3 regions of the Lysinibacillus sp. Bpr_S20 genome follow, and region 1 is predicted to be linked to each of the others. Evidence: riboswitches for the same ligand, from Rfam matches in the RefSeq annotation. Region 1 holds a riboswitch; each other region holds the start of a gene.
The links. A riboswitch is a leader RNA that binds a small molecule or an ion and turns the genes downstream of it on or off. The one in region 1 is predicted to bind S-adenosylmethionine.

Region 1 (4,316 bases):
AGTTACGAGAAAATATGTGGTCACGAAAAATACAAAAAAATCCAAAAGTTATTATTTTTTCTTTTTGAATGCAGAAGTCACTTTAGGCTCAGTTCCCTGTGTCAATCGTTTAATATTTTCGATATGCAAAATGATGGCAATACCAACAAGAAATAAGGCTATACTCGTCGGGCCTATTCCAGGAATCCATAAATATGTGGCAATGCAAAATACGAGATAAAATACAAGTACACCGACAATTAAATAGTTCGTCAGGAAAGATAAAATAACAAATAAAATGAGTGCAAATAAACCAATTTTCCAATCAATCGCAAGTAATATACCAATGATGGAAGCGGTACCCTTGCCGCCGTTGAAGCCCATATAAAATGGGAAATTATGTCCAAGAATGACACCAGCAGCTACGATGTAGGTAAAGAGCCAAGCGTGTATTTCTGTTAATTGTGTTATATCTGTTAGGTAGGCTTGTGTACCGAGAATAGCGGCAACGCCTTTACCGATATCGATCAGTGCAACTAATATGCCGTATTTCCATCCAAGGGAAAGTGTTGCATTAGATGCACCTGCATTGCCATAACCTGACTTTTTTAAGTCTACCCCGGATAAAAACTGAGCAACTTTAGAGCCGTGAACACAGCCAATTAAATAACCAACAAGAAGAAAAATGATAATGGCTTTTATCATAAAAGGTCCTCCTTTCTAAATAATAGGCTCATCAAAAAAAGTAGGGATGATATTTTTAAAACATCGTCATTGTAATAAAGTGAAGTGAAGTGCAGGAGCCCCCTGGAACCTTTGCTCTAGCGAAAGCGAAGTGCCCAATCGGAACGGAAATCAACCCTACGTTTTGATGAGAAGAGTAAACACTAAAATAGTGTATGCGTTGGTATTACGTAAAAAAGCATACAGAAGTTTCGGAAAAAATAAAATTTTAGTGTTGACAGAGAAAAAGTCTATGTTTATACTGTGTAACAACGATGGAAATTGAATCTCATACTCTTATCAAGAGCGGCGGAGGGATAGGCCCTATGATGCCCGGCAACCAGTAAGTGACGAACTTGCTAAGGTGCTAATTCCTACAGATTCTTACTTGGATCTGGCAGATAAGGGGAGGAAAACTTGCAACCGCAACCCTCTTCTTAGCTGAAGAGGGTTTTTGTTTTCTACTGAAAAATCCTCCTCATCTCCGGTACCATCGTAAAAAAATAACCATTTGGAGGTATACAATGACAAATTTTAAACCAGAAACATTGCTGTTACACGGTGGCCAAGAGCCAGACCCGGTAACAGGATCTCGTACAGTACCCGTATATCGCTCAACGGCATTTGTTTTTAAAGACACTGCTCATGCGCAACGTCTATTTGCCTTAGAGGAAGCTGGCAATATTTACACGCGAATTACAAACCCAACTGTAGATGTTTTTGAAAAACGCGTCGCTTTATTAGAAGGCGGTACAGCAGCAGTAGCACTTTCATCTGGTGCAGCGGCTATTGCGTTTTCCATTTTAAATCTAGCTGGCGCAGGTGATGAAATTGTCGCGGGTAGCTCTTTATACGGAGGTACTTATAATTTATTCGCCAACACACTACCAAACTACGGTATTAAAACAATTTTCGTAGACGAAACAAATCCAGAAAATTTCCGCGCAGCTATTACGGATAAAACAAAAGCGGTATTCGCTGAAATTTACGGTAATCCAAGTTTAAAGGTATTAGATATTGAAGCGGTAGCTAATATAGCACATGAAAACGGCTTGCCATTAATTATTGATAGCACATTTGCTTCACCGTACGGCTCTACACCGATTGATTTCGGTGCAGATATTGTTGTTCATTCCGCAACAAAATGGATTGGTGGCCATGGTACAACTTTAGGTGGCGTTGTAGTAGATGCAGGAAAGTTTGATTGGACACGTGGACGTTTCCCAGGCTTTACGGAGCCAGATGCTTCTTATCACGGTTTGCGTTATGGTATTGATACAGCAGAGGCTGCATTTGCCACAAAACTGCGAGTGCAATTACTACGCGACTTTGGACCAACATTAAGTGCAGATGCAGCATTTAATTTATTGCAGGGTTTAGAAACGCTTCATTTGCGTATTCCTAAACACAATGAAAATGCATTAGCGGTAGCCGAATATTTACGAAACCACCCATCTGTGGAATATGTAAATTACAATGGCTTAGAAGATTTCCCTACCCATGATTTAGCCAAAAAATATTTGAGAAACGGCTTTGGTTCAGTGCTTACATTTGGTATTAAAGGTGGACGTGAGGCGGGGCGTAAATTAATTGATAGTGTGAAATTATTCTCGCACGTAGCAAATGTAGGGGATGCCAAATCATTAATTATTCACCCTGCGTCTACTACACATCAGCAACTTTCCGCTGAAGAACTAATCCAAACTGGTGTAACCGAGTCGCTCATTCGCTTATCCATCGGTCTTGAGGCAGTAGAGGACATTATTGCAGATTTAGAACAAGCTATTGAACAGGTAACAGCTTCACAACAACAAGTAGAAGCTTAATAAAAAACATTGGCTAATGTTGTAGCGTTTACGTATTTTCTCATTCGATAGGCCTCATCCGGTAATGCGTAAAACGTTGCTGCATCATCCGCTCGCCTCATTTGGTGAACGTAAGGATGTTCTTTAACATTAATACCTAGTAATTTTATAAGTATTATTGACTTATTTAATTCCTTGCTTTATACTAGGAAATAAGAAAAGTGTTCGAATGGCTACCAACCTGAACCAATCCGAGGTATTTGTAGCACCGACTTGTTGATCGGTACAGCAAATCAAACTAACTTAGTTTCATAAGTGCTCCCCCACTTTTGAATATATATCAAGAGGAGTAGTTGCTCAGCCAGTAGCTACTCTTATCTACAAAACTGATGATAAAGGAGTGTTTTAAATGGGAAATGTGTATAGTGCGCAAAACATTGCATCTTATCTTATTTATGAGTTAAATGAAGGTCATGTGTTTGTGAACAACATGTCCATTCAAAACATACTTGCGTCAGTTGAGAGTAAATGGCAAGAGAGATTTGGACATTCTGCTTTTGAGGAGATTGTTTATGTCAATGAGGAAGTCTATACAGTAAAAGAAGTTTTCGAAGCTTATGAAAGCTATGGAGCAAGTCATATTCCTCTACCTGCGACAGAGTATTACTTAAAATACGGCACATTTCAATTAGTTGAACGTACGTATGCAATACCTAACTTTACGCAGGAGGAGATAATACTGGTGCAACAAGCTTTAACACATTATCGTTATAAATTGCTAGCCAAAGCTAGTTAATTATCCCTCATATATTTTAGCTCATTCTCTGCTGCTACAGGGAATGAGCTTTTTAAATAGATGAGAAGATAGACTGGCATAATTGAAAAAATTTTTTTTCATATATTTCAAAAGAACAGTTTTTATGAACGTATTTTACATACATATAATAGAAGAAAGGTATTTATTTTGGGATCATCGTCAAAAGTTGTGGATGACATTTATTAAAATTTATATCAAATATAAGTTGATTGTAGTGAAGGTAAGAAAGCGCCAGCCGCGACGGAAATCAACCCTACGCTATGGTGATGATCCTTATTTGTTTATAAAGAATCGTCAATATTTGTTCAATTATTATAGATCAAGTGAAAAATCATATAATAAAAGGGATGAAAACGATTTCCTTTGCACGTCTGAAGAAAACAAATGTCCACACTAGGGAGATTTCCCTTGTGCAATGTATGTATTTACGTTACAATTTTCTTTAAGTTGAATTTCGAATTATTTGAATTTGTGTGTTTCACGATTTTGTATCTTCTTTCAGAATATTTTTGTAGTGAAAGTGAAACGCCATGACTAAATATCTGTTTGTAGACGAAGTATTAGAAACACTGCAAACTGACCTGCTTTGTAAAGTCGGCGCACAATTCAAAATCTGTACGAATTAAGCTGAGACGAAATAATTATAATGAAACTGCGGAATGTAAGTTGGAGGGAATAACACAAATGGCAACTATAAAGGCAGCTATATTAGGATTTGGAACGGTAGGTCAAGGAATTTACCATATTTTAAATGAAAAGCGTGAAGAGCTTAAAAATAAATTAGGAATTGAGCTAGAAGTAGCAAAAATTTTAGTTACAGACACTAGCCGTGAACGTGTACCAGGGACAGCGCATTTAATGACAACTAGTATGGATGAAGTCTTAGCAGAACCAGGTATGCAGGTGGTTTTTGAGGCGATCGTCAATGAGGAGCCAGCATTTACTTACTTAAAGCGTGCTGTTGAACATAAATGTCATGTCATCACAGCTAA
Region 2 (4,316 bases), on a different contig from region 1:
CGGGGGGCTTATTTTAATTATCATCATCATTCTATGTATTCTTGTCCTAGGTCCTGCTAATACCGCTGCCCGCATATCCCCCAGCTATGCATTAGCCCAAAGAATTTCTATCGGAAATTTTGTGCAGCGTATTGAAGTGATTATGGCGGTCATGTGGATTATCTCTATTTTTATTAGAACTTTTATGTATTTTTATGCTTCAGTCATTGGTATAGCTCAAGTATGTAAGATCAAAGATCATCGACCACTCATTTTTCCAATAGGTTTAATTACCATTGGTCTTTCGCAAATTATTCATCCTAATATCGTACATTCCTACACTTACAATAGAGAAATTTGGCCATTGTTTTCAGGCGTTTTCACAGTTAGTTTGCCGCTATTATTATTAATTGTTGCAATGATTCGAAAAATCAACGGTAATCAAGGAAATACTACACAAAGTAATAGTAGCAGCAATGGCGGTAATTCTTCTCAGAGTGAAAGTAATAGTAATGACGAAAATTCTACGCAAAGTAACAATAGTAATAATTCCGCTCAGAGTGATAGCGGGAACAATAGCAATAATTCTACTCAGGGTGGTAATAGTAGCAATAGCAATAATTCTACTCAGAGTAACAGTAGTAGCAATAACGAGAATTCTGCTCAGGGTGATAGTAGTAGCAATAGCAATAATTCTAGTCAGAGTGACAGTAGTAGCAATAACGAGAATTCTGCTCAGGGTGATAGTAGTAGCAATAGCAATAATTCTGCTCAGGATGGTAATAGTAGCAATAGCGAGAATTTTAGTCAGAGTGATAGTAGTAGCAACAACCATCATTCCACTCAAAATGATAGTAGTAGCGATAATTCTAACCAAAGTGACAGTAGCAGTGATAGCAATAATTCTACTCAAAATGAAAGTGATACAGGCAATACACCAAATAGTGATAGGAGTGGAAATTCATCAGATAAATAACAGCATAGTAGTTTATCTCCGGAAGCCGTGAATGACATGAAGTTTAAGTATAGAGAAATTAAAAAATGATGCCCCTGACGTAATCAAGGTCATCATTTTTTCTTTACATTTACTTCTGAGCTTACGCTACAAAAGACAAGTGCTGAAAGAAATTAAATATGATATTCAATCTCATCAACAAAATCCCATTCGTATGGTGTTTCTTGGTAAACGTAGTAATTCAACCAATTCGAGAATAATAAATGCGTATGGGCACGCCACGTATTAAGTGGTTCATTTACTGGATCGTCATTTGGGAAGTAATTCACCGGTACCTCAATATCTAATCCTTTCGCGACATCACGATTATACTCATCAGCTAACGTTGTCGCATCGTATTCTAGATGACCGGTAATCATGATATTTTTATTATCCTTAGATTGCACGATGAAAACGCCAGCATCTTCTGAATAAGACAGTAATCGTAAATCAGGATGGTTGCGGACTTCATCAATCGAAACAGATGTATAACGAGAATGTGGTGCCGTAAATAAATCACTAAAACCTCGTACTAAATCCACTGTTAAATCCGTAATGACATGAGAATAGACACCTGAACATTTAGAAGAAAGCTCAATTTTGCCGATACCATAATGATGATATAATGCCGCTTGTGCGCCCCAACATATATGTAGAACCGATGTTACGTTATGCTTTGACCAATCCATAATTTGTGAAATTTCCTGCCAATAGTTCACGTCTTCAAATGCCATTTTTTCTACTGGTGCACCCGTAATAATCATGCCGTCATAGCGGCGATGGCGAATTTGATTGAAAGTCGTATAAAATAACTGCAAATGTGATTTACTGACATTTTTCGATTCATGCGTAGCGGTATTTAAAAATGTAATATTCACTTGTAACGGTGTATTCCCCAATAAACGAAGTAATTGCAGCTCTGTTTTTTCTTTTTCTGGCATTAAGTTTAAAATTAAGATATTTAACGGCCGGATTTGTTGCGTTTTTGCTCTATCCTCTTCCATTACGAAGATTTTTTCCTCTCGTAAATGTTCTCCAGCTGGTAAGTTTTTTGGAATATTAATTGGCATCTTGCATTCCCCTCTCTTTTATTTCTCTCTGTTGAAATCAATTAGTGCAACGGGCACCCCGCAAACCTCAATAAGACTTAAAATTAAAAAATCCCTCTCATTCCATATGAGATAGAATGAGAAGGATTAAGTCCACGTTCACTCTTATCTCTCAAAGGATAATCCTTTGCTGGAATTAGCACCTTTCTAACTTTTGTTAGAGGTTGCTGAAGCGTCATCGGGCCAAATCCCTCAACTTCTCTTGATAAGATTATTTAATTAAAAAGAATTGTAACATGAACAATTAAGAATATCAATAATACATAGAATATTTCGTTATTAATCATGCATGTCATTATGGTATTTGTTTAACACTAATGTGAAAGTTATGTCTACATATTTTATGGTAAACAAGCTGTAATTATGTTAACATATACCTTTAGTAACAGAGAGGAACGTGAAAAGTTTGATTAAAATTGAATTCCCAAAACCAGATTTAGTAATTCGCCAACGCGAACAAGATTTAAAGCCAGGTGATGTACCAATCACTCCATACTTCGGTTTTATTGACTTCCATAAAATCACACGTGAAAAAGGCGGCATATTCTTATTCTACAATGAACAGAATGAATTATTATTTGTCGGTAAAGCACGTAAAATTCGCCAACGTATTAAAAAGCATTTTGAGGATAATGTGTCTCCGATGAAAAATCACCGTGATGAAGTTTTCAAAATTGAAGTGTATGAAGTAGATGATCCAATGGAACGTGAAATTTACGAAACATACGCGATCAATACATTCCGCGCTAAATACAATGTTGATAAAGTTTTTTATTAAAATAAAAAATACTTTTTAACAAAAAAGAATCTGCTCGTCATCTATGTAGCTTACTACACTGATGGCTTGCAGATTCTTTTTTTAATCTAAGAAAAAGGCTTTTCGTTCTTTAGTAATCCATTCCTCAAGTTCCTGATCATCGCGCTTTAATAGTCGATTGACCAGCACGTCATGCCATATATAATCCTCTAATAAGTAAATATGAACAGGATCATTTGTAATAAAGGCCATTTCTTGATTTGACGGTGAATGACCATAAATCATCTCTTGACTATCTACTGACAGGATAAACCAATGCGGTGTGGAGGTTTTCTTCGTATAGTTTGTAATACGATGCTGGTCTATGGAAGCAATATTTTCATCCACATACAATGAAATGCCATGAACCGGAATATGTTGAGAGACCTCTTGTATATCCTCTCTCAATTCTTCAAACATATCTTCCCACATCGATAATATAACTTTTTTCTCCGCTTTTTTTAATAATGACTGACAATAATTGACGATTGCCTCTTTTCCTTTTAAGGTGACAACCTTATGCTCCGCTTCCTGCTCTTCTACCTCTAATTTTTCTAATTGATCACTAATTGATGTGAAATTCGATTGCCAACGGTGCTGAATTTGTTGTAAAAACACAGCAACTGGAATGGCTGAGTATGTCGTTTGATCTGCCGTTTCTTCTTTTAATACTAACCCTTTTTCAACGAGTCCATTAAGTATGTCATATATTCTTGCGCGTGGGATACCGGAATTTTTACTTACTTGATAGGCACTAACATGTTTATTTTGTACGAGTGCCGTATAGGCCTTTGCTTCATATTCTGTGAATCCCAGTTCTTTTAATTGGGCGATTAATAATTCCATCGAATCCCTCCATTTCCTCTATTATAAGACAAGGCTATGAAGATAAGCCAACGAAAAAAATAGGTCTTTACAGCTTAATGAATTTTAGTTACTATTTCAGTAGTAACTATCTAAAGAGGTGTAAACATGCTATTTGATGTAGATTTAAATGTAGTCATATTGTTACTATCTTTTGGGTTTTTAGCCGCCTTTGTGGATGCGGTCGTTGGGGGTGGTGGCTTAATTGCATTACCTGCCCTTATGTTTGCGGGGTTAAATCCAGCAGCAGCCGTAGCAACCAATAAGCTTGCTGGTACAATGGGGTCTTTAACATCAACTATTTCCTTCTATCGTTCCGGTCAACTAGAAATTCGTTCGGTACTCAAATACTTTCCCCTAGCCTTTATTGGATCGCTTTTTGGTGCATGGACCGTACATTTAATCAATCCTGAATTACTAAAACCACTAATGCTTATAATGCTTGCAGCTGTTGCAGTCTATACAATCTTCAAAAAAGACTGGGGTTCAGTAGCTGCAGTCAAAAATTTAAAATTTACGCACTTAGTTTTATTCATGTTATTGTTATTTTGCATTGGTTTTTATGATGGATTTC
Region 3 (4,316 bases), on a different contig from region 1:
CTTGCAGCGAAGAGGTAGCGCAATTCCGACTCATGATCATTTTTTAAGCGATATAGCCAGGCTATTTTTAGTGCGAAATTGGCCATAAGAAGCGACTCTTCCATAGATGCTCTTGAAACAAGATAAGCTAATTTAAGGCTTACAATGGCATCATCAATCGTACGTTCCTTGCACATATCCATTGGTTTTTGTAGCTCTTTTATATACAATTCATCAATAAGAAGCAGAAAAGGTCCATACGTTCTTGTCATAGATTTGTGGTAAGCATAGCCACAATGTGGACAAACAGCAACCTCATACAATAACGGGTTTAAACCCTCATAAACAGGCATGAAGTCTGTTTGTTCTTCGATAATTTTATATCGATTAGGGCGTACTTTATATGTAGTAAAATGCTTTTTGCAAAACTTGCAATCTACACTACTTTCATAGTAGTAAATGTTAAATGCCATAAGAATAAACTCCTTTGCATCGTTTCTTTTGTTCTATTTATACGATGGATAGAATCGTTCAATGTATTTAATTAATTATCTTTTATATTAACAATTCTATGTTCTTTGGTATACTCCTTTAGCATTATTAAAATAAATATGTCCATTACTTTCTTTGTTATTTAAATTTCTATATGTACCCGTAATAGTATTTATCGGTGCAGTTGTAGCAAGTTATACATTTATTTTAGTTTGTCCAATTAATGTTAAATTAAATAGTAACTAATTTTACTGATATAAGTAATAATACCTATAGTGAATTTTAGTATAAAGATGTTACTTAATGTAAAATTAAAATTACAAATGTGTCGATTGGAGACAGATATTGGCCGACAAAAGAATCCTGTATCAGAATTTAGTGTTTTCTATTTAGATTCATCCCCAAAATGAAGAAGATCTATGTTATTAATATGTATCCTGTGTATAAGTTGATTAGGGTGGAGGCTGGGCGACTCCTTGGAGATCAGCGAAAGCGAAGCGGCAGCTATAAAGCGCCCAGCCGGAACGGAAATCAACCACACGCTTGGTGAAAATTATGTGAAACGCTAAGGAGGAGCGAACGATGGATTATAAAATTGTATTCTTTGACGTAGATGGTACGCTTGTTAATTATGAAGATGGTTGTATGGAAGAAAGTACAAGGAACGCTATTCAACAATTAAAGAGTAAAGGAATTCATATTGTTGCAGCTACAGGAAGACCTTTATCGATGTGCCAGGATTTAAGAAATGTAGGAATAGAGACGTTTATTACAGCGAATGGTGCATATGCTAAGCACCAAGATCAAGTCATACATAAAATACCTGTTGCACAAGAAATTGTCCAGGCCGTTAAAGCTTTCGCTGATGAAAATAAACAAAGTCTATCGTTTTTTACAGAACAATTATCAATGAATAACGTCCGAGAAAAAGAGACCTTAAAAGCCATGCAAGAAACATTATCTTTGCAAGAGTTTCCTGTTATCAATGAAGATATCGTTACGCAAGAGGTGTATTTAATGTGTTTATATGGTGATGAGGATATTGAGAAAAAGTATACTTCAACATTTCCTCATGTATTATTTAAAAGGTGGCATCCTTATATTACAAATGTTTTGCAACATGATGTTTCTAAATCTATTGCTATCCAAGCTGTCCTAGATTATTTCGACTTGAGTCCTGAGGATGCACTTGCTTTTGGCGATGGAGATAATGATATCGATATGCTGGAGCAGGTTGGCTTTGGTATTGCAATGGGTAACGGTAGTGAAGCATTAAAAAATGTGGCTAATTATGTAACAAAGAAATCAACTGAGGGTGGTATTGATTATGCTCTTCGTGAGCTACAAATAATTTAACGCCTTTCCGATTTCTGACGCAATGATGCCAAGGTATAGTTGCGTGGAGAAAATTGGATTGAAACCATAACACTCATAATGTTGTCTCTATTGAGTTATGATAAAGCTAACTATAAAAAATTATTATGCTTTAGGTGGGATGGATTTATGGCGCATCACGTGCAATCTCTTATTGAGCATTACGGATATTTTGGCATCATTCTTATCCTAGTTGGAGGGATTGTTGGGCTGCCACTTCCTGATGAGATATTTTTGACATATGTAGGGTATAGTGTATATCGTGAAACTCTCGCGCATATCCCCGCTTTAATCAGCGCTATTGTAGGTGCGGTAGGAGGAATTACCCTGAGCTACTATATAGGCTATAGATTCGGACTACCTTTATTACAAAAATATGGTTCGAAAATTCATATTACTGAGCAGAAAATTGATTTTACTAAACAGTTATTTGCAAAAATAGGGCCGGGATTATTATTAATAGGATATTTTATTCCCGGTGTGCGTCATCTTACAGCATATATTGCAGCTATTAATAATTATCCTTATAAAAAATTTGCTTTCTTTGCCTATACGGGAGCAACTATATGGACATTTACGTTTATTACTTTAGGTAAAGTACTGGGAGAGAAATGGCATTATGTTGGGGTATATTTATCTCGCTACAGCATTTATCTTATAGTATTATTCATATTAATGATGTTGATCGTTTATGTAGTTTTCAAAAGAAGGAATTCACCGAAATAAATAAAAGGTAAGATAGGTATGATTCAATATTCATCGAATCATACCTATTGCTATTTTAAGGTAATATAGCAAATGAACGGACAGGGAATCCAGATGCTTTTTCAGGCTTTGGTACAATATTAAAAATAACAGCGCCTTTTGGAGGTAGCTTGTCTAAATTGGTCATCAGTTCAATTTGGTAAGTATCTTGCTCAAGCACAAAATATTCACCGTCTAACTTACCATTTGTACGAAAATCCGCTGCTGAATCCGTATCAAAAGTTTCGTGACCGATAGCACTTACTTTGCGCTCGTTGAATAAAAACTGTAACGTTTCTAATCCCCAGCCAGGAATATGATTATGACCATCACCGTCCTTGTTGCTGAAAGACTCTTTATCTGGCCAACGTTTACTCCAATCGGTACGCAGGGCTACAAAGGTACCTGCTTCAATTTCTCCATACTCAGCTTCAAAATCAAGAACATCTTGAACACTTAACGTGTAATCGTTATTCATTTCGGCTTCCTTCGATTTATCAATAACGATGAGTGGTAGCACTAGTTCTTTTAGCTTCAATTCCTCTAAATAGCGTGTATCTCGCACAAAATGGATAGGTGGGTCAATATGTGTGCCGTATTGCCCAGGGAACGTGAATTGCTGTGCAAAGAACCCATCATCATGGGAAAATAATGTTTCAAATTTTGCATCATCAAACATAAAGAAATGAGGAGAATTTGGCCCAAATGTATGTGTTAAATCTACCCATTCTTTCGATTTCAATAGTTGAAGTGCTTGTAAAAGTTCGTTTGTCATAATATTCTCTCGCTTTCTTTTGAAATTTTGGGTGCTACCTTTTGCTTGATAGCAAGTAAAAAAGAGTCCTCCATGAAGAGGACTCTTGTGCAAAGTAACTGCAGTAAGTGTTCTCATCTTCAAGGCCGAATTTTGCCAATTGGAATTAGCACCATACCTATAGGCTGGTTGCTGAGACTTCATAGGGCCAATCCCTCCGTCTCTCTTGATAAGAAAATGCGATATAAGAATTTTCAGAAATAAAACTTACAAACACTTTAGCATATCTTTTTATTGTTTACAAGTTCAATAGGGATACAAGGTTAAAAGTTTGCATTCATTCTGCGAAAAAAGAGGCCCTCTTCAAGGGGCCAACTCTTCACCAACCCAACAATAATGTTAGCTTACAACAACTGCTCTCAGTAAATATTATACGTAATCCATCTGGTGTATAGGTTGTTTCAAATTTTATTGTAATGCCTGTTGACGCAATTAACTTTTCAACTTCTGTTTTATTGGATTGTTGTGCTGCGTCTATAAGATCATGTGCAAATTGCTCTGACTCATCAATTTTATCCGTAAGTAATTGTGCCTGCTGCATAATAGTCTTAATCCGTTTCGCTGAAGTCTTCAACTTATTTGTATTGATGGGTGGAAATGGGCTTCTATTTGTTGGCATTGCTAGATATCTAGAAGGTTGTTGAGTAGTTGGTTGATTTGCCATTACCCATGTTGGATAATAATTAGGATAGACAAAATATGGATAAGGATTGTAATACAACTAACTTCCTCCTATCCTATAGCTGATACATTATCTTATGTATAACGGAGACATTAGGTGTTAATGGCTACCGCTTTGAAAAGCTTGAGCGAAAAGGGGCTCAGTTCAACGGTTTATTATTCTTCTTCAAAAGGAGTTGTTAAGATGGATATTCGTGCATACATAAAAAATGGTTTTGAAGTTTACTATGAA

Region 2: linked by a shared signal. The riboswitch ahead of metA (homoserine O-acetyltransferase MetA) and the one ahead of MWJ95_RS23565 (O-acetylhomoserine aminocarboxypropyltransferase/cysteine synthase family protein) in region 1 are both predicted to bind S-adenosylmethionine.
Region 3: linked by a shared signal. The riboswitch ahead of MWJ95_RS15615 (cyclase family protein) and the one ahead of MWJ95_RS23565 (O-acetylhomoserine aminocarboxypropyltransferase/cysteine synthase family protein) in region 1 are both predicted to bind S-adenosylmethionine.

Annotation. Positions count from the first base shown of each region.
Region 1 is NZ_JALNLQ010000018.1:5,506-9,821, forward strand. Features, by position in the region: gene MWJ95_RS23560 (glycerol-3-phosphate acyltransferase) at 52-684, opposite strand; SAM riboswitch class I at 997-1,110, shown strand; gene MWJ95_RS23565 (O-acetylhomoserine aminocarboxypropyltransferase/cysteine synthase family protein) at 1,227-2,528, shown strand; gene MWJ95_RS23570 (hypothetical protein) at 2,917-3,303, shown strand; gene MWJ95_RS23575 (homoserine dehydrogenase) at 4,009-4,316, shown strand, end outside.
Region 2 is NZ_JALNLQ010000005.1:251,150-255,465, reverse strand. Features, by position in the region: gene MWJ95_RS15050 (GerAB/ArcD/ProY family transporter) at 1-955, shown strand, start outside; gene metA (homoserine O-acetyltransferase MetA) at 1,108-2,043, opposite strand; SAM riboswitch class I at 2,185-2,294, opposite strand; gene MWJ95_RS15040 (nucleotide excision repair endonuclease) at 2,489-2,860, shown strand; gene MWJ95_RS15035 (TrmB family transcriptional regulator) at 2,942-3,724, opposite strand; gene MWJ95_RS15030 (TSUP family transporter) at 3,851-4,316, shown strand, end outside.
Region 3 is NZ_JALNLQ010000006.1:65,608-69,923, forward strand. Features, by position in the region: gene MWJ95_RS15600 (DUF2225 domain-containing protein) at 1-452, opposite strand, end outside; gene MWJ95_RS15605 (Cof-type HAD-IIB family hydrolase) at 1,054-1,827, shown strand; gene MWJ95_RS15610 (DedA family protein) at 1,975-2,571, shown strand; gene MWJ95_RS15615 (cyclase family protein) at 2,627-3,364, opposite strand; SAM riboswitch class I at 3,475-3,579, opposite strand; gene MWJ95_RS15620 (YuzC family spore coat inner layer protein) at 3,723-4,124, opposite strand; gene MWJ95_RS15625 (SMI1/KNR4 family protein) at 4,269-4,316, shown strand, end outside.